DNA from 3 places in the Streptomyces sp. NPDC088261 genome. Region 2 is predicted to be linked to each of the others. Evidence: predicted binding sites of a transcription regulator. Region 2 holds the regulator's gene; each other region holds the start of a gene.
What was found. The regulator HrcA, encoded in region 2, represses chaperone genes, less so after heat shock. The targets are predictions, from matches to a motif close to TTNGCACTCNGNNNNNCNGAGTGCNAA.
Positions count from the first base shown of each region.

Region 1: a site for HrcA is predicted at 2,183-2,209, ahead of groL (chaperonin GroEL). Genes of this name have one in related genera too.
Region 3: a site for HrcA is predicted at 5,813-5,839, ahead of groES (co-chaperone GroES). Genes of this name have one in related genera too.

Region 1 covers NZ_JBIURL010000013.1:122,059-130,087, forward strand. The annotation lists gene thrC (threonine synthase) at 1-1,134, shown strand, start outside; gene ACIODU_RS24140 (ubiquitin-like small modifier protein 1) at 1,183-1,461, shown strand; gene ACIODU_RS24145 (cold-shock protein) at 1,825-2,028, shown strand; gene groL (chaperonin GroEL) at 2,338-3,963, shown strand; gene ACIODU_RS24155 (Uma2 family endonuclease) at 4,073-4,654, opposite strand; gene ACIODU_RS24160 (SpoIIE family protein phosphatase) at 4,849-7,428, opposite strand; gene murQ (N-acetylmuramic acid 6-phosphate etherase) at 7,583-8,029, opposite strand, start outside.
Region 2 covers NZ_JBIURL010000012.1:209,584-217,612, reverse strand. The annotation lists gene hemW (radical SAM family heme chaperone HemW) at 1-585, shown strand, start outside; gene ACIODU_RS23540 (serine hydrolase domain-containing protein) at 774-1,916, shown strand; gene ACIODU_RS23535 (DUF3097 domain-containing protein) at 1,936-2,757, opposite strand; gene ACIODU_RS23530 (MBL fold metallo-hydrolase) at 2,788-3,525, opposite strand; gene hrcA (heat-inducible transcriptional repressor HrcA) at 3,712-4,728, shown strand; gene dnaJ (molecular chaperone DnaJ) at 4,729-5,868, shown strand; gene ACIODU_RS23515 (nitronate monooxygenase) at 6,013-7,089, shown strand; gene ACIODU_RS23510 (16S rRNA (uracil(1498)-N(3))-methyltransferase) at 7,086-7,835, shown strand; gene ACIODU_RS23505 (histidine triad nucleotide-binding protein) at 7,915-8,029, shown strand, end outside.
Region 3 covers NZ_JBIURL010000010.1:250,431-258,459, reverse strand. The annotation lists gene ACIODU_RS21225 (hypothetical protein) at 1-204, opposite strand, end outside; gene ACIODU_RS21220 (MFS transporter) at 258-1,760, opposite strand; gene ACIODU_RS21215 (MarR family winged helix-turn-helix transcriptional regulator) at 1,936-2,346, shown strand; gene ACIODU_RS21210 (SRPBCC family protein) at 2,411-2,824, opposite strand; gene ACIODU_RS21205 (DinB family protein) at 2,949-3,455, opposite strand; gene ACIODU_RS21200 (hypothetical protein) at 3,554-4,228, shown strand; gene ACIODU_RS21195 (hypothetical protein) at 4,300-4,665, shown strand; gene ACIODU_RS21190 (polysaccharide deacetylase family protein) at 4,718-5,698, shown strand; gene groES (co-chaperone GroES) at 5,985-6,293, shown strand; gene groL (chaperonin GroEL) at 6,392-8,014, shown strand.

The DNA.
Region 1 (8,029 bases), on a different contig from region 2:
CCGAGCGGCACCCCTGACGAGCTGAAGAAGCGCATCGCCGAGGGCCCCGACAACATCTGGCGCTACGCGCCGCTGCTGCCCGTCCCGGCCGACGTGGCGTCCAAGCCCAACATCAACCCCGGCTTCACCAAGCTCGTCAAGGCCGACAACCTCGCCCGTGAACTGGGTGTCACCGGCGGCCTGTACGTGAAGGACGACTCCGGCAACCCGACGCACTCCTTCAAGGACCGCGTCGTCGCCATCGCCGTCGAGGCCGCCCGTGCCTTCGGCTTCACGACGCTCTCCTGCTCCTCCACCGGCAACCTGGCCGGCGCCGTCGGCGCCGCCGCCGCCCGGGCCGGCTTCCGCTCCTGCGTGTTCATCCCGAGCGACCTGGAGCAGGGCAAGGTCGTCATGGCCGCGGTGTACGGCGGTGAACTCGTCGGCATCGAGGGCAACTACGACGACGTCAACCGCTTCTGCTCCGAACTGATCGGCGACCCGCTCGGCGAGGGCTGGGGCTTCGTGAACGTCAACCTCCGCCCGTACTACGGCGAGGGCTCCAAGACACTCGCGTACGAGATCTGCGAACAGCTCGGCTGGGAGCTGCCCGACCAGCTCGTCATCCCCATCGCCTCGGGATCGCAGCTCACGAAGATCGACAAGGGCCTCCAGGAACTCATCAGGCTGGGCCTCGTGGCGGACAAGCCGTACAAGATCTTCGGCGCCCAGGCCGAGGGCTGCTCCCCGGTCTCCACCGCCTTCAAGGCGGGCCACGACGTCGTACGGCCCCAGAAGCCGAACACCATCGCCAAGTCCCTGGCGATCGGCAACCCGGCCGACGGCCCGTACGTCCTCGACATCGCCCGCCGCACCGGCGGCGCGGTGGACGACGTGACCGACGAGCAGATCGTGGACGCGATCAAGCTGCTGGCCCGCACCGAGGGGATCTTCGCGGAGACCGCGGGCGGGGTGACCGTCGGCGTGACGAAGAAACTCATCGACGCCGGCCTGCTCGACCCGGCGCTGACGACGGTCGTGCTCAACACGGGCGACGGCCTCAAGACGCTGGACGCCGTGGCCCCGACCACCGGGCCCACCGCCACGATCCGCCCGAGCCTCGACGCGTTCCGCGCCGCCGGCCTGGCCCACTGAGCGCCGCGCCCCCGCGTCCCGCCCATCACTGAAGGAAGGCACCCCACCATGAGCGTCAAGGTCCGCATCCCCACCATCCTCCGTACGTACACCGGTGGCGAGGCCGAGGTTCCGGCGGAGGGCGAGACCCTCTCCGAGGTCATCCAGTCGCTGGAGGCCAGCCACCCCGGCATCGCCGCGCGCGTCCTGGACGACGAGGGCAAGCTGCGCCGCTTCGTCAACGTGTACGTGAACGACGACGACGTCCGGTTCGAGCAGGGCCTCCAGACGGCGACCCCCGCGGGCGCCGGCATCTCGATCATCCCGGCGGTCGCGGGCGGCTGCTGACGCCGGATCACGGGGACGCCCCGGCATACGCGCACGGCCCCCTCCGGCCTGGACGGCCCCCTCCGCACAGGAAGCGGAGGGGGCCATTCTTTATGGTTGAGCGCGGTAGAGTTGGGAACCCCCCCTCGCGGCCGGTGCCGAGCGCATACGAGAACGCGACAACCTGGGGTCGAACTCCCGGTGACTTTTGCGGGCACATGTGTGGTTTGCCCGGCCCGACTTGCCCCGGAACGCAGTCAATCCGTCGCTATGTGTGTTCGGTCGTGCCCAGATTTCTCGTCCGATTGACCTGTTGCAGAGGGCAGTTGGGCAGATACATTCAGCCGCGGTCGAAGCGTTCCGGCAGTAATAGGGGAGTAAGGCATGGCTCAGGGCACCGTCAAATGGTTCAACGCGGAGAAGGGCTACGGCTTCATCGCGGTCGACGGTGGTGCGGATGTTTTCGTCCACTACAGCGCGATCCAGATGGACGGCTACCGCACCCTTGAAGAAGGTCAGCGAGTCGAGTTCGAGATCTCGCAGGGCCAGAAGGGTCCGCAGGCGGACATGGTCAAGCTCGCCGTCTGATCCCGGCGCGATCGGCCACCGACGCACTCGCGCCGAGGGGCCCGTATCCCATACAGGGATACGGGCCCCTCGTGCGTGTACGGCACCCCCGCGCGAGGGGGCCGGGCCGGAGGAGGAGCTTGCACTCTCGGGGGTCGAGTGCTAATCATTGGCGTTAGCACTCTGCAAGTGAGAGTGACAACTTATGGACCGGGTCAGTGAGGCCCGGAGGGACCGGTGGAGCAAGGAACCGCCGGACTCTCAGGCCGTCCGTCGCGGGCGCGGGCGCGGTCCGGAGCAATCCACCCCAGTCCGGGAGGACCACTTCACATGGCCAAGATCATCGCGTTCGACGAGGAGGCACGGCGCGGTCTCGAGCGCGGGATGAACCAGCTCGCCGACGCCGTCAAGGTCACCCTTGGTCCCAAGGGTCGCAACGTCGTCCTCGAGAAGAAGTGGGGCGCCCCCACGATCACCAACGATGGTGTTTCCATCGCCAAGGAGATCGAGCTCGAGGACCCGTACGAGAAGATCGGCGCAGAGCTGGTCAAGGAAGTCGCCAAGAAGACGGACGACGTCGCCGGTGACGGTACGACCACCGCGACCGTCCTCGCCCAGGCACTCGTCCGCGAGGGCCTGCGCAACGTGGCGGCCGGCGCCAACCCGATGGCCCTCAAGCGCGGGATCGAGAAGGCCGTCGAGGCCGTCTCCGGTGCCCTGCTGGAGCAGGCCAAGGACGTGGAGACCAAGGAGCAGATCGCTTCGACGGCCTCCATCTCCGCCGCCGACACCCAGATCGGCGAGCTCATCGCCGAGGCGATGGACAAGGTCGGCAAGGAAGGCGTCATCACCGTCGAGGAGTCGCAGACCTTCGGTCTGGAGCTTGAGCTCACCGAGGGCATGCGCTTCGACAAGGGCTACATCTCGGCGTACTTCGCCACCGACATGGAGCGCATGGAGTCGTCCCTGGACGACCCGTACATCCTGATCGTCAACTCCAAGATCGGCAACGTGAAGGACCTCCTTCCGCTGCTGGAGAAGGTCATGCAGTCGGGCAAGCCCCTGCTGATCATCGCGGAGGACGTCGAGGGCGAGGCGCTGTCGACCCTGGTCGTCAACAAGATCCGCGGCACCTTCAAGTCCGTCGCCGTCAAGGCCCCGGGCTTCGGTGACCGCCGCAAGGCGATGCTGAACGACATCGCCATCCTCACCGGCGGCACGGTCATCTCCGAAGAGGTCGGCCTCAAGCTGGAGAACGCCGGTCTCGACCTGCTGGGCCGCGCCCGCAAGGTCGTCATCACCAAGGACGAGACCACCATCGTCGACGGTGCGGGCGAGAGCGACCAGGTCGCCGGCCGCGTGAACCAGATCCGCGCCGAGATCGAGAACAGCGACTCGGACTACGACCGCGAGAAGCTCCAGGAGCGCCTCGCGAAGCTGGCCGGCGGCGTGGCCGTCATCAAGGCCGGCGCCGCGACCGAGGTCGAGCTCAAGGAGCGCAAGCACCGCATCGAGGACGCGGTGCGCAACGCCAAGGCCGCCGTCGAGGAGGGCATCGTCGCCGGTGGTGGCGTGGCTCTGCTCCAGGCTTCCTCGGTGTTCGAGAAGCTGGAACTCGAAGGTGACGAGGCGACGGGCGCGAACATCGTCAAGCTCGCGCTGGAGGCTCCGCTCAAGCAGATCGCCGTCAACGGTGGTCTCGAAGGCGGCGTCATCGTCGAGAAGGTCCGCAACCTGCCGATCGGTCACGGCCTCAACGCCGCGACCGGCGAGTACGTGGACATGATCGCCGAGGGCATCATCGACCCCGCGAAGGTCACCCGTTCCGCTCTCCAGAACGCGGCCTCCATCGCGGCGCTGTTCCTCACCACCGAGGCCGTCATCGCCGACAAGCCGGAGAAGGCCGCCGCGGGCGGCGCGCCGGGCGGCATGCCGGGCGGCGACATGGACTTCTGAGCCCGCCGCCGTACGCCCGTACGGCACCGGCTCGGAGCGTTCCAGAACCGAGGGCGGTACCCCTTCCGGGGGGTACCGCCCTCGGGCGTTTCCGGAGCGGGGGTCCGGGTCAGCGGGTGTAGTCCTTGAGCTTTTCCGTCTCCAGGGTGAGGGCGACCGGGTCGGGCAGCTTCACGGTGGCACCGTACGGAAAGGACGTACGGGTCTGGTACTCGCCCTCGCGGGGGTCGGTGTAGACCACGACCTTCTCCGCGTTCCGGTCGATGAGGAGGTAGACGGGGATGTCGGCCGCCGCGTAGCCGTCCCGCTTGTGGACGTGGTCGCGCAGGCCGGTGTCGTAGTCGTGCGAGGTGACCTCGACCGTCATGAGGACACCGTCGGGATCGGCCCACTCGCCTTCCTGCCGCACGAAATGGTCGAGCGGCGCGAGCGCCCCGTCCGCCCGGGCCCGGCCCTTGCGGTAGCTCTCCACCTTCAGGCCCTGCTCCGGATACAGGCGCAGGTCGGGACGCTGTTGGAGGCAACGCTCCAGCAGCCACATGACGATGGCCCCGTGGAGCTGGTCGGGCAACGGCTTGACCTCGAGTTTTCCGTCGATGAATTGGAGCGTGACGCTCTCCGGGGCATTGCGGGCGAGTTCCTCGAAGTCGTCGATGGACATCTGCGGCTCTGCCTCGGGGCTGGTGGTCATGGCGTCGCCTCCTCCCCTCCATGGTGCCCCGGTCCGGTGTCGGCGGATGGACTGAAGTGTCATACGGGCGTCCTTTCAGGTGGGCGGTTTTTCACACGCTAGAGCGAGATCGCTGTGCGCGGCAATCCGATCACGGTGGGTGAACGTCCGTCCGATTCGGGACTCAACTGCCCAGGTGCGAAGGGCCTCTACCGCTACGGCCCCGCCGCGCCGAGCGGCAGTTCCAGTTCCGCCCAGACGATCTTGCCGCCCGGGGCCGTGCGGGTGCCCCAGCGGTGGGAGAGTTTGGCGACCAGGAACAGGCCCCAGCCCTTCTCGTCCTCCGCGCGGGCGTGGCGCAGGCGCGGGGAGCGGTCGTCGGAGTCGAAGACCTCGCAGACCAGGGCGCCGTGACGGATCAGGCGGAGGCGGATGGGGCCGGCGCCGTACCGGACGGCGTTCGTGACCAGTTCGCTGACGATGAGTTCCACGGTGGCCGCCAGCTGGTCCAGACCCCACGACGAGAGCTTCGCGACGGCCAGAGCGCGGGCATTCGCCACCAGCGCGGGGTCGGTGGGCAGCACCCAGGTGACCACGTGGTCCGGGGGCAGTGAGCGGGTACGGGCCAGCAGCAGCGCCACGTCGTCCTGCGACGCGGCCGTCGACACCATCGTGCCGACCACCTCCGCGCAGACCTCCTCCAGCGGACGGCCCGCCCCACCGGTCCTGGCCAGGGCCGCGCCCAGCCGCCCCAGCCCGACGTCGATGTCCGCCTCGCGGGTCTCGACCAGGCCGTCCGTGTAGAGGGCGATGACGCTTCCCTCCGGCAGCTCCATCTCGACCGACTGGAAGGACAGCAGCCCCAGGCCGATCGGCGATCCGGCGGGCAGTTCGGGGAACGTGACCGTGCCGTCCGGGAAGACGATCGCCGGGGGCGGGTGGCCGGCGCGCGCCATGGTGCACCGCCGCGTGACGGGGTCGTACACCGCGTACACGCAGGTCGCCCCCATCACGGGCGTGCTGTAGTCCTCGGCGTCGGGCTCCGCGTCCTCCTCGGTGAGCCGGACGACCAGGTCGTCCAGGTGGGCGAGCAGTTCGTCCGGCGGCAGGTCCATGTCCGCCAGGGTGTGGACGGCCGTGTGGAGCTGCCCCATCGTCGCCGCCGCGTTGATCCCGTGCCCGACGACGTCGCCCACCACCAGGGCCACCCGCCCGCCGGACAGCGGGATCACGTCGAACCAGTCGCCCCCGACCCCGTCGTGCAGATCCGCCGGGAGGTACCGCGCGGCGACGTCCACGGCGTGGCCGCCCGACAGGTGGCGGGGCAGCAGGTTGCGCTGGAGGGCGAGGGACGCCGTGCGCTCGCGGGTGTAGCGCAGGGCGTTGTCCAGGCTGAGGGACGCCCGCGCCGCGAGTTCCTCGGCCAGCAGGAGGTCGTCCCTGCTGAAGGGCGCCTTGGTGTCGTTACGGGTGAAGACGGCGACGCCCAGGACCGCCCCGCGGGCGCGCAGCGGGACCACGATGATGGAGTGGACCCCGGTCTCCTCGATGACCCTGCGCCGGCCGGGGTCGTTGTCGACCCAGGTGCCGGGGCCCGTCCTGATGATGGGCTCGAACTGCGACTTCCCCGTGGTCATGGCGGACATGAAGGGCGACACCCTGGGGACGTACACGGCCTCCCCGATCGACCACAGGGACTCCGGGTTGCCCTCGTGGATGGACGCGACTCCGCCGCGCCGGAAGACGGGGATCGTGCCGTCTCCGGACTCCAGCCGTTCGAGGGGCTCCCCGCCGAGGTGCAGGGCCTCGGCGAGATCGACGCTGGTGTAGTCGGCGAGGAGGGGGACGGCGACGTCGGCCAGCTCCTGGGCGGTGTTCATGACGTCGAGCGTCGTGCCGATCCGCGTACCCGCCTCGCTGAGGACGGACAGCCGCTCGCGCGCCCAGCTGCTGGTGATGTCCACCGCGATGGAACACACCCCCAGCGGCCTGCCGTCCGTCCCGTCGAGCCGGAAGAAGGAGGACGAGAAGACCCGTTCCTGGTGGAGGTCCTGGGCGATCCAGCGGAACTCGTGGTCGATCACCGGGGTGCCGGTCCTGAGGACCTGGAGCATCGCCGCCTCGACCGCGTCCGTGTCGAACCCCGGCAGCGATTCCGTCACCCGGCGGCCGAGGCGCTCGTGGCGCAGGACGCCGCTCTGGCGCTCGACCGTGCTGTTGAGCCAGACGCAGCGCAGGTCGGCGTCCCAGATGGACAGGCCGATGGGGGCGCCCTCGAGGAGGGACCTGACCACCACGCCGTCCATCGTGGGCCGTGCGGAGGACTCGGAGAGCGGGGCCGCGGAGAGGAACCAGTCGGTACGGCCGCCGGGGCCGGCCAGCGGGGAGGCCTGGAGGGTGACGTGGACGCCGTGCCCCTCCCGGTGGCGCAGCTCGGCCAGCTCCGACCAGGGTGCGCCGGCCCGGACGCGGGCGGGCCAGGCGGGGACGAGGGGGGAGGGGGCGGTTCCGGGGGTGGTGGGGGTGTCCGGGTCGGCGTCGGCGTCGGGGGCTTCGCGGGAGTGGAGCAGACGGGTGGCGGAACGGTCCACCACGTCGGCCGCCCGGTACCCGAGCAGTTCCTCCGCGGTACGGGTCCAGCCGATGACGGTCCCGCGCGCGTCGATCACGGCCACGGCCGCGCCGGCCACGTCGAGGGCGGCCTGTGCGGAGCCGGCCGGCGGGCGGCCGGACGGTGCCGGGCGGCCTTCGGCGCCGGGCACCGCTGCTCCGGCATCGCCCTCGGCATCGACCATCAGTGAGATCCCATCCGCACGCGCATGTCCCTTATGGCATGGTTTCACACTTCCCAAGGCGGGGGCGGGCGTCCGGGGCGGGGCGTCAGGGGCGGTGCCTCCGGGGCGAGGCGCGGGTACGGGGCCCCAGGTGCCGCGCCTCGGATCCCGGACCTCAGGAGGCGCGGGCGGCCTTCAGGGCCGCGCGCAGATGGCCCCCCGACTCCGCGAGGAGCGAGCCGGCGCGCGGGCCGTCCACCTCGCCCAGGATGGTGAGGATGGCGGGCTTCACCTCACCGTCGGTGGCGGCCAGTGCCGCCTCGATCTCCGGGTCGGACGCCCCGGTCGCCAGGGAGACGATCCGGCGCGAGCGGGCCCGCAGCTTCTCGTTCGAGGCGCGGACGTCGACCATCAGGTTCCCGTACGTCTTGCCGAGCCGGATCATCGTGATCGTCGAGATCATGTTGAGGACGAGCTTCTGCGCCGTACCGGCCTTGAGGCGGGTCGAGCCCGTGAGCAGTTCGGGGCCGACGACCACCTCGATCCCGTGTTCGGCGGCGGCCGCCAGCGCGCTGTCCGCGTTGCACGACAGGCCGACGGTGAGGGCGCCGAGACCGCGGGC
Region 2 (8,029 bases):
GGCGCGGGCCCCGACCACATCAGCGCCTACGCGCTCATCGTGGAGGAGGGCACCCGGCTCGCCCGCCGCATCCGCCGCGGCGAGGTCCCGATGACCGACGACGACGAGCACGCGGACCGGTACCTGATCGCGGACGAGGTGCTCGCGAAGGCCGGGTTCTCCTGGTACGAGGTGTCGAACTGGGCCACGACCGAGGCGGGCCGCTGCCTGCACAACGAGCTGTACTGGCGCGGCGCCGACTGGTGGGGCGCCGGGCCCGGCGCCCACAGCCACGTCGGCGGGGTCCGCTGGTGGAACGTGAAGCATCCGGGCGCGTACGCCGCCGCGCTCGCCGAGGGCCGCTCGCCCGGCGCGGGCCGGGAGATCCTGACGGCGGAGGACCGCCGGGTCGAGCGGATCCTGCTGGAACTGCGGCTGTCCGACGGAGTGCCGCTCTCGCTGCTGGCGGAAGCCGGCCGCGCCGCCGCCGCCCGCGCGGTCGCCGACGGCCTGCTGGAGCCGGGGCCGTACGACGAGGGCCGGGGCGTGCTGACCCTGCGGGGCCGGCTGCTGGCCGACGCGGTGGTACGGGATCTGGTGGACTAGCGGGTGGGCCGGGTGGGCCGGGTGGATCGGGCGGACCCGGTGGGCCGGGTGGACCCGGTGGACCCGGTGGGCCGGTTGGACCGGTTGGACCCGGTGGACCAGCCGGGGGGCTGGACAGCGGGTCCGATGAGTTTTCGGTACGGGGGCAGTCCCCCCTGCCGAACCGTGATTCCGGAGAGGTGGAGCCCATGACCACGCTGCACGACCTGCTGCTCGCCCGCGTCCAGGACGGCACCGTACCCGGCGCCGTAGGTCTGGTGGCCCGGGACGGAGACGTCGAGGTGGCCGTCGCCGGGGCCGTCGACATCGAGGGCACCGCTCCGATGGCCCCCGACTCGATCTTCCGTATCGCCTCGATCACCAAGCCGATCACCGCCGCCGCGGTCATGATGCTGGTCGACGACGGACTCATCGCCCTCGGCGACCCGGTCCGGCGCTGGCTGCCCGAGCTGGCCGAGCCCGTGGTCGTCCGTACGCCCCACAGTCCCGTCGACGACGTCGTGCCCGCCGACCGGCCGATCACCGTCGCCGACCTGCTCTCCTCCCGCGCCGGATACGGCTTCCCCGACGACTTCTCGCTGCCCGCCGTCGCGCTGCTCTTCAGCGAGATGCTGCAAGGGCCGCCCCAGCCGCAGGCCGTCCCGGAGCCGGACGAGTGGATGGCCAGGCTCGGCCGCGTCCCGATGCTGCGCCAGCCGGGCGAGGCGTGGCTCTACAACATCTGCTCCGACCTCCAGGGCGTCCTGATCGCCCGCGTCGCCGGACGGCCCCTGGGCGAGTTCCTGGCCGAGCGGCTGTTCGAGCCCCTCGCCATGCACGACACCGGCTTCTCCCTGCCGCCCGGCGGAAGCGACCGGTTCACCAGCTACTACCGCGACGACCTCACCCTGATCGACGCCCCCGGCGGCCAGTGGGACGAGCCGCCGACGTTCCCCTCCGGCGCGGGCGGGCTCGTCTCGACCGCCGACGACTGGTACGCCTTCGCCCGGCTGCTCCTCGGCGGCGGAAGCACGGCGGACGGCAAGCGGCTGCTGTCCACCGAGTCGGTGCGGCTGATGACCACCGACCACCTGACCCCTGACCAGCGCGCCGCCGGTGAGCTCTTCCTGGAAGGGCAGGGCTGGGGCTACGGCGGCTCGGTCGACGTGAAGTCCGTCGACCCGTGGAACGTACCGGGGCGGTACGGCTGGGTCGGCGGTACGGGCACCGCCGCGCACGTCGTCCCGTCGACCGGCGCGGTGAGCATCCTGCTCACCCAGCGGGCGATGTCCGGTCCGACCCCGCCCGCCCTGATGCGCGACTTCTGGCGGTACGCGGCGGCGGGGGCCTGAGTTCGCGGACGCCCGGCGCTCAGGCCGCCGGTTCCGTCACGAAGTCGATCAGGCGCTCCACCGACCCCAGCAGCGCCGGCTCCAGATCGCGGTACGAGTGCACCCTGGACAGGATGTGCTGCCAGGCCGCCCCGGTGTTCTCCGGCCAGCCCAGCGCCCGGCACACGCCCGTCTTCCAGTCCTCGCCCCTCGGCACCCGGGGCCACGCCGCGATGCCCACCGAGGACGGCTTCACGGCCTCCCACACGTCGATGTACGGGTGGCCCACCACCAGGACGTCCGCGCCCGTCACCGCCGCCGCGATCCGGGACTCCTTCGAACCCGGCACCAGATGGTCGACCAGGACGCCCAGCCGCGCGTCCGGCGCCGGGGCGAACTCCCCGACCACCGCCGGGAGATCGTCCACGCCCTCCAGGTACTCCACGACCACCCCCTCGATCCGCAGATCGTCGCCCCACACGCGCTCCACCAGCTCCGCGTCGTGCCGGCCCTCCACATAGATCCGCCCGGCCCGGGCCACCCGGGCGCGCGCCCCGGGGACCGCGATCGAACCGGAGGCCGTACGGGACGGCCGTACCGGACCCCCGGCCGTCGGGCGGACCAGCGTGACCACCCGGCCCTCCAGCAGGAAGCCCCGGACCGCCAGCGGGAACACCCGCTGCTTGCCGAAGCGGTCCTCCAGGGTCACCGTCGGCCCCTCCGCCGTCTTCTCGCAGCGGATCACCGCGCCGCAGAAGCCGGTCACCACCTCCTCGACCACCAGATCCGGTTCGGCCGGCACCTCCGGCGCCGGGGTCGGCTTCTTCCACGGAGGGGTGAGGTCGGGGCTGTAGCTGCGCATGGCCAAGACGATAAACGGACGGGAGGCCCGCTACAGCGACACGCCGAAACGTACCGCCAGCGCGTCCCGCTGGGCCCGTACGAACGCCGCGTCCACCACAGCGCCGTGCCCCGGCACGTACACCGCGTCCTCCCCGCCCAGCGCCAGCAGCCGGTCCAGGGAGGCCGGCCACCGGGCCGTGATCGCGTCAGGACCCGCCTGCGGCTCCCCCGACTCCTCCACCAGGTCCCCGCAGAAGAGCACCGGCGCGGCGCCCTCCCCGGCCGGGACCAGCAGGGCCAGGTCGTGGGCCGTGTGGCCGGGCCCCACGTTCGCCAGCAGCACCCGCGCGTCGCCGAGGTCCAGGGTCAGCTCGCCCGACACCCCGTGCCCCGGCAGGACCAGCGCGTCACGTGCCTCCGCCGCCTCCGCCGCGTCCACGCCCTCCCGCACCGCGTCCTCGTACAGCGCGCCACCGCTCCTGGCCAGCAGTTCCGCGACGCCCACCGCCCCGTACACCTCCGCCTCCGCGAACGCCGCCGTCCCCAGCACGTGGTCGAAGTGCGGATGGCTCAGCGCGACGTGCGTGACGGGTCGCCCGGGGCCCAGCAGCGCGGCCACGTCCGCCCGCAGCGCCGCGCCCTCCCGGGGCGTCGAGCCCGTGTCGTACAGCAGGACGCCGGTGTCACCGGCCACGAGTCCGGCGGTCGCGTCCCACCCGGGCAGCCGGCACCGGCCCGCCCGCGGCGACAGCCGCTCCCACCCGCGCTCTTCCCAGGGGATGTCCATACGACGACGCTAGCGCCGATACCGGGCGCCGGCCGGGCTCACGGCGCGCCGCCCCGCGCGGTAGCGTGGTCGGTCACCCTTGCTAGGGGCGTACCCCACAGCCGTACACTGTCGGGGGGAATGCTGGCACTCCCTCCGGGTGAGTGCCAAGCCGGATCCGACGGACGACAGCGGGAGGTGTGCGCGATGCTCAGTGAACGCAGACTCGAAGTGCTCCGCGCGATCGTCCAGGACTACGTCGGCACGGAGGAGCCGGTCGGCTCCAAGGCGCTGACCGAGCGGCACAAGCTCGGCGTGTCTCCGGCGACGGTCCGCAACGACATGGCGGTGCTGGAGGACGAGGGCTTCATCGCCCAGCCGCACACCAGCGCCGGCCGCATCCCGACCGACAAGGGCTACCGGCTCTTCGTGGACCGGCTGGCGGGGGTCAAGCCCCTGTCGTCGCCGGAGCGCCGGGCCATCCAGAACTTCCTGGACAGCGCGGTCGACCTCGACGACGTCGTGGGCCGTACGGTACGGCTGCTCGCGCAGCTGACCCGGCAGGTCGCCGTGGTGCAGTACCCCTCGCTGACCCGCTCGACGGTGCGGCACGTGGAGCTGCTCGGCCTGGCCCCCGCCCGGCTGATGCTCGTGTTGATCACGGACACCGGCCGGGTCGAACAACGCATGATCGACTGCCCCGCGCCCTTCGGGGAGACCGCCCTCGCGGACCTGCGGGCCCGGCTCAACAGCCGGGTCGTCGGACGCCGTTTCTCGGACGTCCCGCAGCTCGTGCAGGATCTTCCCGACTCGTTCGAGCAGGAGGACCGCGGGGTCGTCACGACGGTGCTCGCGACCCTGCTCGAAACGCTGGTCGAGGAGACCGAGGAGCGGCTGGTGATCGGCGGTACGGCCAATCTCACCCGCTTCGGGCACGATTTCCCGCTCACCATCCGGCCGGTGCTGGAGGCGCTGGAGGAGCAGGTCGTGCTCCTCAAGCTGCTGGGTGAGGCGGAGCACCCGGGCATGACCGTACGTATCGGGCACGAGAACGCCCATGAGGGCCTCAACTCCACGTCCGTCGTCGCGGTCGGCTACGGTTCGGGCGACGAGGCAGTCGCCAAACTCGGCGTGGTCGGACCGACCCGCATGGACTACCCCGGAACGATGGGAGCGGTACGCGCAGTGGCACGTTACGTCGGACAGATCCTGGCGGAGTCGTAAGTGGCCACGGACTACTACGCCGTTCTCGGCGTGCGCCGCGACGCGTCTCAGGACGAGATCAAGAAGGCATTCCGGCGGCTCGCCCGCGAGCTGCACCCGGATGTCAATCCCGATCCCAAGACGCAGGAGCGCTTCAAGGAGATCAACGCCGCGTACGAGGTGCTGTCGGACCCGCAGAAGAAGCAGGTCTACGACCTCGGCGGGGACCCGCTGTCGGCGAGCGGCGGCGCCGGTGGCGCGGGCGGTTTCGGAGCCGGTGGCTTCGGCAACTTCTCGGACATCATGGACGCGTTCTTCGGTACGTCGCAGCAGCGCGGGCCGCGCTCGCGGACGCGGCGGGGCCAGGACGCGATGATCCGGCTGGAGATCGACCTCAACGAGTCGGCCTTCGGCACCACCAAGGACATCCAGGTCGACACGGCCGTGGTCTGCACGACCTGCTCGGGCGAGGGGGCGGCGCCGGGCACCTCGGCGCAGACCTGCGACATGTGCCGCGGTCGCGGCGAGGTCTCGCAGGTCACGCGGTCCTTCCTGGGCCAGGTCATGACCTCGCGGCCGTGCCCGCAGTGCCAGGGCTTCGGTACGGTCGTGCCGACGCCGTGCCCCGAGTGCGCCGGTGACGGGCGGATCCGTTCGCGCCGCACGCTCACGGTCAAGATCCCGGCGGGCGTCGACAACGGCACGCGGATCCAGCTCGCGGGAGAGGGCGAGGTCGGCCCCGGCGGCGGCCCCGCCGGTGACCTGTACGTGGAGATCCACGAGCTGCCGCACGCGGTGTTCCAGCGGCGCGGCGACGACCTGCACTGCACGGTGACCGTCCCCATGACGGCGGCGTCCCTGGGCACCAAGTGCCCGCTGGAGACGCTGGACGGGGTGGAGGACATCGACGTACGGCCCGGCACGCAGTCGGGGCAGTCGATCCCGCTGCACGGGCGGGGCATCACGCACCTGCGCGGCGGCGGGCGCGGCGACCTCATCGTGCACGTCGAGGTCACGACCCCGTCGAAGCTGGACGCGGAGCAGGAACGGCTGCTGCGGGAGCTGGCGGTGCTGCGCGGCGAGGAACGGCCCCTGGGCCAGTTCCAGCCGGGCCAGCAGGGCCTCTTCTCCCGCCTGAAGGACGCGTTCAACGGTCGTTGACGGACGTCCTTGATCAGCGTTGATGCTGTCCTTGATCGCCGGGCGGGCTGAAATCGAGCCCGTCCGGCGATCGAGGACACACCGCGGCCGCGGGCCGCGCCCCCGGATCTCCCGGGCGGCGAGCGGCATGGCACCATGCTTCGCATGTCCTCCGCACTGACCGATCTCTGCCGGTACCCCATCGTGCAGGCCCCCATGGCGGGCGGTGCCTCCTGCCCGCAGCTCGCCGCGGCCGTCTCCGACGCCGGCGGGCTCGGGTTCCTCGCCGCCGGGTACAAATCGGTCGATGTCATGTACGAGGAGATCAAGCACCTGCGTGGTCTCACCTCGCGCCCCTTCGGCGTCAACCTCTTCATGCCCCAGCCGCACTACGCGGACGCCGCGGCCGTCGAGGTCTACCGCAACCAGCTCGCCGGTGAGGCCACCTGGTACGAGACCCCGCTCGGCGACCCCGAGAGCGGCCGGGACGACGGGTACGAGGCCAAGCTGGCGATCCTGCTGGACGACCCGGTCCCGGTCGTCTCGTTCACCTTCGGCTGCCCCACCCGTACGACCCTCGACGCCTTCGCCAAGGTCGGCACGCTCACCGTCGTCACCGTCACCACGCCCGAAGAGGCCCAGACCGCCCAGTGGTCCGGCGCCGGCGCCGTCTGCGTCCAGGGCATCGAGGCCGGCGGCCACCAGGGCACCCACCGCGACGACCCGGAGAACGACGGCGTGGGCCTCGGGCTGCTCGCCCTGCTCGCGCTGGTCAAGGAGACCGTCGACCTCCCGGTCATCGCGACCGGCGGCATCATGCGCGGCGGCCAGGTCGCCGGGGTGCTGGCGGCGGGCGCGGAGGCGGCGCAGCTCGGCACCGCGTTCCTGGTGTGCCCGGAGTCCGGGGCGAGCGCGCTGCACAAGGACGCCATGACCAACCCCCTGTTCGCGCGGACCCAGTTGACGCGCGCGTTCTCCGGCCGCCCCGCCCGGGGCCTCGTCAACCGCTTCATGAGCGAGCACGGCAAGTACGCCCCGGCCGCCTACCCGGAGGTGCACCACGTCACCGCCGGGCTGCGCAAGGCCGCCGCGAAGGCCGGTGACGCGCAGGGCATGGCGCTGTGGGCCGGGCAGGGCCACCGGCTGGCCCGCGACCTGCCGGCCGCGACGCTGGTCAACGTCCTCGTCACCGAGTTCGAGGTGGCCGGCGCGAGACTCGGCCGGCCGGGCAACGCCTCGTGACCGCCCCGGTGTTCGTGGTCGACGGCTTCGGCGCGGGACCGGCCGGGCGGTTCGTCCTGGACGGCTCCGAGGGGCGGCACGCCGTGTCCGTGAAGCGGCTGCACGCCGGCGAGGACGTCGTCCTGACCGACGGCAGGGGCCGCTGGGCGGACGCCGTGGTCCTCGGGACGGAGGGCAAGGACCGGCTGATCGTCCAGCTCGACTCGTACACCGACGAACCGCCGGAGACCCCGCACATCACCGTCGTACAGGCCCTGCCCAAGGGCGACCGGGGCGAGGTCGCCGTCGAGACCATGACGGAGACCGGCGTGGACGCCGTCGTCCCGTGGGCGGCCTCCCGGTGCGTCACGCGGTGGAACGGGGAGCGGGGCGCGAAGGCGCTCGCCAAGTGGCGTTCCACGGCGCGGGAGTCGGGGAAGCAGTCGCGGCGGGTGCGGTTCCCCGAGGTGGCGGACGCGATGAGTACGAAGCAGGTCGCCGCGCTGCTGGCGACGGCCGACTTCGCGGCCGTCCTGCACGAGGACCGGGACGCGGCGAGCGCCGCGCTCGCCGCGGCCGAACTGCCCCGCGAGGGTTCCGTCGTGCTGGTCGTCGGGCCCGAAGGGGGCGTGTCCCCCGAGGAGTTGGCGGCCTTCGCGGCGGTGGGTGCGGAGCCGTACCGGCTGGGCCACAGCGTGCTCCGTACGTCCACGGCGGGGACGGCGGCCGTGGCCGTGGTGATGGCCCGCACCGGCCGCTGGTCCTGACACCCCCTAACATGGACCGATCGTGATCGTGTGATCACCGTCACCACCGTCGTCGCCGCATTCGAGGAGGGCCAGGACCATGGCCGGAGAACCACAGGCCGACTGCCTGTTCTGCAAGATCGTGGCGGGGGACGTGCCGGCCACCGTCGTCCGTGAGACGGCGACCACCGTCGCCTTCCGGGACATCCACCCGC
Region 3 (8,029 bases), on a different contig from region 2:
GTGTGCCGTGAGGAGGAGGTGGCGGATGTCCTCGGGGGTCGTACCGGCGGTGGGTGGGGTGGAGCCGCCCGCCCGGCAGCCCGTGCAGGCCGTCTCCGTCTCCCACCGCACCTCGTCCTGGTCGACGCGCTGACCCACGGTCCGGGTCAGCACACCCCCGCACGCCCCGCACGGGGCGGTGACGCTCGCGCCTTGACTTGTCATCGGACTCCTCGCCGTCATTTCCGTCCATCATGCCCCGCCGGCGAGGACCCGCCCTACGAACCGCTGCGTTCCGGGACCGGGGCCAGGGGATCGCCGGTCGGCACGCCGGAGGACGCGGCCGGCGGCGTCGCCGCCAACCGCTTGCGGCCCGGGATCGCCACGACCACCAGCGCCGCGATCAGGGCGACCCCGCCGCCGATCACGAAGCCCGTACGGAAGCCGTTCTCGGAAGGGACGGTGAAGCCGCCGGACGAAACGGTCATGTGGGCGAGGACCACGCCGAGCACCGCGCTGGAGACCGACGTACCGATCGACCGCATCAGGGCGTTGAAACCGTTCGCCGCCGCCGTCTCCGACACCGGCACCGCGCTCATGATCAGCGCGGGCATGGCCCCGTACGCGAAGGCGATCCCCGCGCTGCTGACGCAGGTGAAGACCAGCAGGCCCCAGGTGGATCCCATCAGGACCAGCGCCAGGCCGTACCCGCACATGATGATCAGCGAGCCCGTGAGCAGCGAGACCTTCGGGCCGCGCGCGGCGGAGAGCTTCGCGCCCAGCGGGGAGACGCCCATCATGACCAGGCCGGCCGGGGCCATCCACAGACCCGCCGCGACCATCGACTGGCCGAGGCCGTAGCCGGTGGCGGAGGGCAGCTGGAGCAGCTGGGGGACGATCAGGGACTGGGCGTACAGCGCGAATCCGACCACGACGGACGCCAGGTTGGTCAGCAGCACCTGACGCCTGGCGGTGGTACGGAGGTCGACCAGCGGGTCGCGGGTACGCAGCTCCCACACGCCCCACGCGAGCAGGACCACCAGCGCCGTGGCCAGCAGGCCGAGCGTGGTGCCGCTGCCCCAGCCCCAGTCGGTGCCCTTCGTCACGGCGAGCAGCAGGGCGACCAGCCCGGCGCCGAGCCCCAGGGCTCCGACGAAGTCGAACCGGCCGGTGGCGCGGACCGGGGCCGCCGGTATGACGAGCAGGATGAAGACACCGAGCACCAGACCCAGGCCGGCCGAGCCCCAGAACAGCGTGTGCCAGTCAGTGTTCTGGGCCACGACCGCCGCGAGGGGCAGGCCGAGGGCGCCGCCGATGCCGAGGGACGAGCTCATCAGGGCGATGGCGGAGCCGACCCGTTCGGGCGGCAGGATGTCCCGCATCATGCTGATCCCGAGCGGGATGATGCCCATGCTCGACCCTTGCAGCGCGCGGCCCGCGACGGCGGGGAGCAGGGAGTCGGACAGCGCGCACACCACCGAGCCGCCGACGAGCAGGAGGACGCAGACGAGCATCAGCCGCCGCTTGCCGTACAGGTCGCCGAGCCGGCCCGTGACGGGGGTGGCGACGGCGCCCGCGACCAGGGTCGCGGTGATCACCCAGGACGCGTCGGCCGGGGTGGTGTCCAGGAGGCGCGGCAGCTCGCCGATGAGGGGCACGACCAGGGTCTGCATCAGCGCGGCGACGATGCCGGCGCTCGCCAGGACGGCGACGACGGCTCCGGTACGGGGTGCGGGAGGCGCCGCGAGGGCTGCCGGGGGCGGCGGAACGGTGGGTTTCACAGCGTCTCCTGTCAGGGGCGTGACGTGATGCACTGTGTAGCGTACATGCTGTGTGTACGGGGCATATTGCGCTGATATACATGCAGGTGGGTGTGCCGGTGACGGGCGTGGTGCCGAGGACGGACAGGAAGAGGTTGCCGTGGTGCGTGAGGCGAGCGAGAAGATCCAGCTGGAGATGACGCTGCTGGCGCGTTATCGCTACATGGCTCTGGCGCCCAAGGCGCGGCTCGACCGCAGCGCGTACCTCCTGCTCAGCCGGATCGAGGCCGAGGGGCCGCTGTCCATCGGGCAGTTGGTCGACGCGCTGGGCCTGGAGACGTCCACGCTCAACCGGCAGACGGCCGCGATGACCCGGGCGGGGCTGGTGGAGCGCATCCCGGACCCGGAGGGCGGCATCGCGCGCAAGTTCCGTATCACGGACGAGGGTCTGGGCAAGCTCCACGCGGACCGCGAGGACGGGGTGCGGGGCCTGGAGACGGTCCTGGCGGAGTGGAAACCGGAGGAGGCGGCCGCGTTCGCCACGGCGCTGGAACGCTTCAACTCCAGCATCGAGAACCTGATCGGCCACACCTGGCCGCGCGGCTGAACGGGCTCCGGCCGCGCGCGCCCGACAAGCCGCGCGCGCCCGACCACACGCCCTGCCGTCCGCCCTACCGCGCCGACTCCAGCAGCTCCTTGAGCCGGGCCAGGTCGCCGGCGACCGTCCCGGCGTCCCGCGCGAAGTCGGCGTCGCTCATCTCCGCCTGCCGCCGGAGGGTGAACACCACCTCGCTCCCCGCCCCGTCGGCGATCACGCGGACCGGGTTGTACACGGTCTGCCCCGAGGGCAGCGTCACGTCGTGGTCGAGCACACCGAAGTCGTTGCGCGGCGCGAAGGCGACCACGACGCGCCCCATGGGCGAGAACTCCGCGACCCACTGGTCGCCGCTCTTCTCGATGGCCCCGCCCAGGCCGTGCGCCCAGGCGGGCAGGTTGGCCGGGTCCGAGGCGTACGCGTAGACGTCGCGCGCGGTGCGGTCGACATGGACGCTGACGTGGCGCGATTCCTGGTGGGTGCTGTTCATGGCGGCGACGCTAGCGGGCGGCGGCCGCCCCGGTCTTGAACGAAACGGACGCGTGCGGCGTACCGGCCGGGGCGGCGGCGGGTGCGGCTCCGTACCGCTCGTCCGTACCGCTCGTCCGTATCGCTCAGACGCCCACCGTCCCGTCGATCCCCTCGCGCAGGAAGTCCGCGTGGCCGTTGTGGCGTGCGTACTCGTGGATGAGGTGCAGCATCACCATCCGCAGCGAGACGTCCTCCTCCCACCTCGCCGAGTACCCGGTGACGTCCAGGGACTCCGCCTCCTCCTCGATCCGCCGGGAGTGGGCGACCTCCGCCTCCCACGCGGCGAACGCCTCGGCGCGGGTGGCGGTACGGGTGTCGTACGCCACCTGGAAGTCACCGTCCTCCGACCACACCAGGGGGATGTCCTCGCCGTTGATCACCCGGCGGAACCACGTGCGCTCGACCTCCGCCATGTGCCGTACGAGCCCGAGGAGGCTGAGGGTGGACGGCGGCATCGAGCGGCGGCGCAGGTCCTCGTCCCCGAGGCCGTCGGTCTTCATGGCGAGGGTCGCCCGGTGGTAGTCGAGGAAGGCGCGCAGCATGACGCGCTCCTCGGCGACCGCGGGGGGTCCGATGCGTTCTGTGGTCATGACCGGGGCCTTCCTGGAGGGTGGACGGGGTGAGGGTGGGGTGGCGGGCGGGGCGCCGGACGATCGTCGCAGAGGCTACCGCCGCTACCCTCACCCGGGTGATCAACCGCCTCGCGCTTCCGCCGTACCCTCCCGAGCCCCCGCCCGGGGAGGGGTTCGAGGCGTGGGAGGCGGAAGAGGGCGGGGACGGGGCGCTCTCCCCCGGGCTGCTCGCCGAGCGGGACGCCACCGTCGTGGCGCTCGCCGCGCGTGCGCTGGCCGTCCGGCGCCTGCTGCTCCTCTGGGGGATCGCCGCCGTCGCCGTGCTCGGGTGGGCCGCCGTCGGGCTCGCCGTCCGGAGCATCGAGGACGGCGGCCTGGGGCTCCTCAGCGGCCTCGTCGCGCTGGTCCTCGCCGCGGTCCTGCTCGTCCCCGCCGCCGTCGCGCTGGGGCTCTGGGTGCGCCGGAACCAGGAGGTACGGGACCGGCTGGACGCGTGGGCGTATCTCGGCCCGGAACCCGTCACCGACGAACGGGTGCGCGCGCATGGCAGGTCCGTGCTCTGGCTGCTGCCGTCCGTCGCACTGTGCCTGGCCGGTACGGCGGTCGCGGGCCGGGCGGCGACCCGGATGGACACGGTCACGCTGAGTGCCACGTCGTACGCGCTGGGTCTCGGCGGCACCCTCCTGGTGACCGGTCTGCTGGGACTTGTCCGGTCCGTCGGACACCAGCGCTGGGCTGGGCGTTTGCTGGATCCGGTGCCCGTACGCAGGGGTGGCGGCGCCCACCGCTGAGGTGCTTCCTACAGCCCGCGACTTATCCTGGAGGGGGAACGCATGCGCCATTCAGGGTTAAGGGGCGGCGGATGGAATGGATTTGGTGGCTTTTCGTCTTCTTCATCGTGGGCGGCTTCGGATGGGTGGCCGACACGGGCCGCACGGCGCTGCACACGCGTCACGAGCGCCTCATGGAACGCCTCAAGCTGGCCGAGGACGAACGGAAGGCGCTGGAGGCGGCCCACAAGCCACCCGCGCCCATCTGCGGGTGTTCCCACCACCTGGCGAAGCATGACAAGCGGGGGAAGTGCCACGAGGACGTCGAGGTCGCGACGGAGTGGGACGAGGACAAGAAGCCGCTGAAGTACGAGCGCAGGCAGTGCAACTGCCAGCAGTACATCGGGCCGCAGCCGCTCTCGAAGATCTACGCCGACGAGTTGACGGACCTGGAGTAGTCCGGCGAGTCGTACGGCCGGGGGGTGTGTGGCGCTGACAGGATGCAGCGCCATGCAGCTTTTACGACAAAGGCGAGAATACGGACACGTACGTGTCCTGGTGGCCGCCCTGCTCGTCGCCGCGCTCGGTTCCGGCTGCACCGGAGAGCCGAACAGCGGCGGGGCCTACGCCCCCGAGGGGCGCCCGGCACCACAGGCGCCGCAGGGACCGCAAGCACCGCAAGCACCACAGGCACCGAAAGCCGGCCAGGCGCCCAAACTCCGTAGCGCCCCCGCCGGCGCCCTCGCCGCCTACGCCGAGAACCTTCGCCGCGCCGAGGCCGTCCGTACCGCCACCGCCAAGCGGTGGAAGCTCGCCGGCACCCCCCTGACCGCGCCCCCGCCCCCCGCCGTCAAGCCCGTGATCAAGACCCGCAAGGGCTTCGAGGTCTCCGGCGGCGCCGCGCTCCCGCCCGTCTTCACCACCGTGCCGGTCAAGGACAAGATCGTGTTCCTGACCATCGACGACGGCGCGGAGAAGGACCCCGAGTTCCTCCGCATGATGGCCGAGCTGAAGATCCCGTACAGCGCCTTCCTCAGCGACTACGTGATCAACGACGACTACCACTACTTCCGGCTGATGCGGGACAAGGGGGTCGCGCTGCACAACCACACCCTCAACCACCCCTACCTGCCCGGCCTCTCCCACGCCGGGCAGAAGCGTGAGATCTGCGGTCAGCAGGACAAGCTCCAGAAGCGGTACGGGAAGCGGCCCCGCCTCTTCCGTCCGCCGTACGGCAACTACAACGGCGACACCCTGCGCGTCGCCAAGTCCTGCGGCATCACCGCCGTACCGCTGTGGGCGGCCGAGGCGTTCCCCGACCACATGGAGTGGCGCGAGTGGGACCGGGACCTGCACCCCGGCGACATCGTCCTCAGCCACTTCCGGGGGCGCGAGGACGGGAAGGGCTCCATGCCCGACATGATCCGGCGTGTGATGAAGACCATCACGGACAAGGGGTACGCGGTGGCCAGGCTGGAGGACTACGTCTGAGAACCCCCGGCCGCAGGCCCGGTGTTCACAGGTCCGGTGCTCGCACGCCCGTACGGGGACAGCCCCTCGTACGGGCGTTTTCGCGTCCCGGACGCACCGCCACGCGCACGCTCATTGGCACTCCGCTTGACCGAGTGCTAATCGCGGTCATAGTCTCGGGTCTGGCACTCCCCACTGGAGAGTGCCAAAGCGCGACCGACGGATCCGGCACCCGCGACGACGGATCCACCCGGTCGCCACCCAAGACAGTTCACCCCGTGAGATCTCCGAAGGGGGAGGTCGGATCGTGACGACCGCCAGCACCAAGGTTGCCATCAAGCCGCTCGAGGACCGCATTGTGGTCCAGCCGCTCGACGCCGAGCAGACCACGGCCTCTGGCCTGGTCATCCCGGACACCGCCAAGGAGAAGCCCCAGGAGGGCGTCGTCCTGGCCGTGGGCCCGGGCCGTTTCGAGAACGGCGAGCGGCTCCCGCTCGACGTTTCCGTCGGCGATGTCGTTCTGTACAGCAAGTACGGCGGCACCGAAGTGAAGTACAGCGGCGAGGAATACCTCGTCCTCTCGGCTCGCGACGTACTCGCGATCATCGAGAAGTAATTCACCGAAAGTTTTGCTTGTGAGCTGCGCCCTCGGCCACCCTGCGATTGCCGGGCGGACGGGGGCGCAGTTCGTTCGAGAGGACTAGAGAAGCTCCCATGGCGAAGATCCTGAAGTTCGACGAGGACGCCCGTCGCGCCCTCGAGCGCGGCGTCAACAAGCTGGCCGACACGGTGAAGGTGACGATCGGCCCCAAGGGCCGCAACGTCGTCATCGACAAGAAGTTCGGCGCCCCGACCATCACCAACGACGGTGTCACGATCGCCCGCGAGGTCGAGCTCGACGACCCGTACGAGAACCTTGGCGCCCAGCTGGTGAAGGAGGTGGCGACCAAGACCAACGACATCGCGGGTGACGGCACCACCACCGCCACCGTCCTGGCCCAGGCGCTGGTCCGCGAGGGCCTGCGCAACGTCGCCGCCGGCGCGTCGCCCGCCTCCCTGAAGAAGGGCATCGACGCCGCGGTCAAGGCCGTGTCCGACGAACTCCTCGCGACCGCCCGCCCGATCGACGACAAGTCCGACATCGCCGCCGTGGCCGCGCTCTCCGCGCAGGACCAGCAGGTCGGTGACCTCATCGCCGAGGCGATGGACAAGGTCGGCAAGGACGGTGTCATCACCGTCGAGGAGTCCAACACCTTCGGCCTGGAGCTCGACTTCACCGAGGGCATGGCCTTCGACAAGGGCTACCTGTCCCCGTACATGGTGACCGACCAGGAGCGTATGGAGGCCGTCCTCGACGACCCGTACATCCTGATCAACCAGGGCAAGATCGCCTCCATCCAGGACATGCTCCCCCTGCTGGAGAAGGTCATCGCGGCGGGTGGCTCCAAGCCGCTGCTGATCATCGCCGAGGACGTCGAGGGCGAGGCGCTTTCCACGCTCGTCGTCAACAAGATCCGCGGCACCTTCAACGCGGTCGCGGTGAAGGCCCCCGGCTTCGGTGACCGCCGCAAGGCCATGCTCGGCGACATCGCCACCCTCACGGGCGCGACCGTCATCGCCGAGGAGGTCGGCCTCAAGCTCGACCAGGCCGGTCTGGACGTGCTGGGCTCCGCCCGCCGCGTCACCATCACCAAGGACGACACCACGATCGTCGACGGTGGCGGCGACCACAGCGAGGTCGCCGGCCGCATCAACCAGATCAAGGCCGAGATCGAGTCCACGGACTCCGACTGGGACCGCGAGAAGCTCCAGGAGCGCCTCGCGAAGCTGGCCGGCGGCGTGTGCGTGATCAAGGTCGGTGCCGCCACCGAGGTGGAGCTCAAGGAGAAGAAGCACCGTCTGGAGGACGCCATCTCCGCGACCCGCGCCGCGGTCGAGGAGGGCATCGTCTCCGGTGGTGGCTCCGCCCTGGTGCACGCCGCCAAGGTCCTGGAGGGCAACCTCGGCAAGACCGGCGACGAGGCCACCGGTGTCGCGGTCGTCCGCCGCGCCGTGGTCGAGCCGCTGCGCTGGATCGCCGAGAACGCCGGTCTCGAGGGCTACGTCATCACCGCGAAGGTCGCCGACCTCGACAAGGGCCACGGCTTCAACGCCGCGACCGGCGAGTACGTCGACCTGGTGAAGGCCGGCGTCATCGACCCGGTCAAGGTCACGCGCTCCGCGCTGGAGAACGCCGCGTCCATCGCCTCCCTGCTGCTCACGACCGAGACCCTGGTCGTCGAGAAGCCGGCCGAGGAAGAGGCCGAGGCCGGTCACGGCCACGGTCACAGCCACTGACGTCGTGTGCGACAG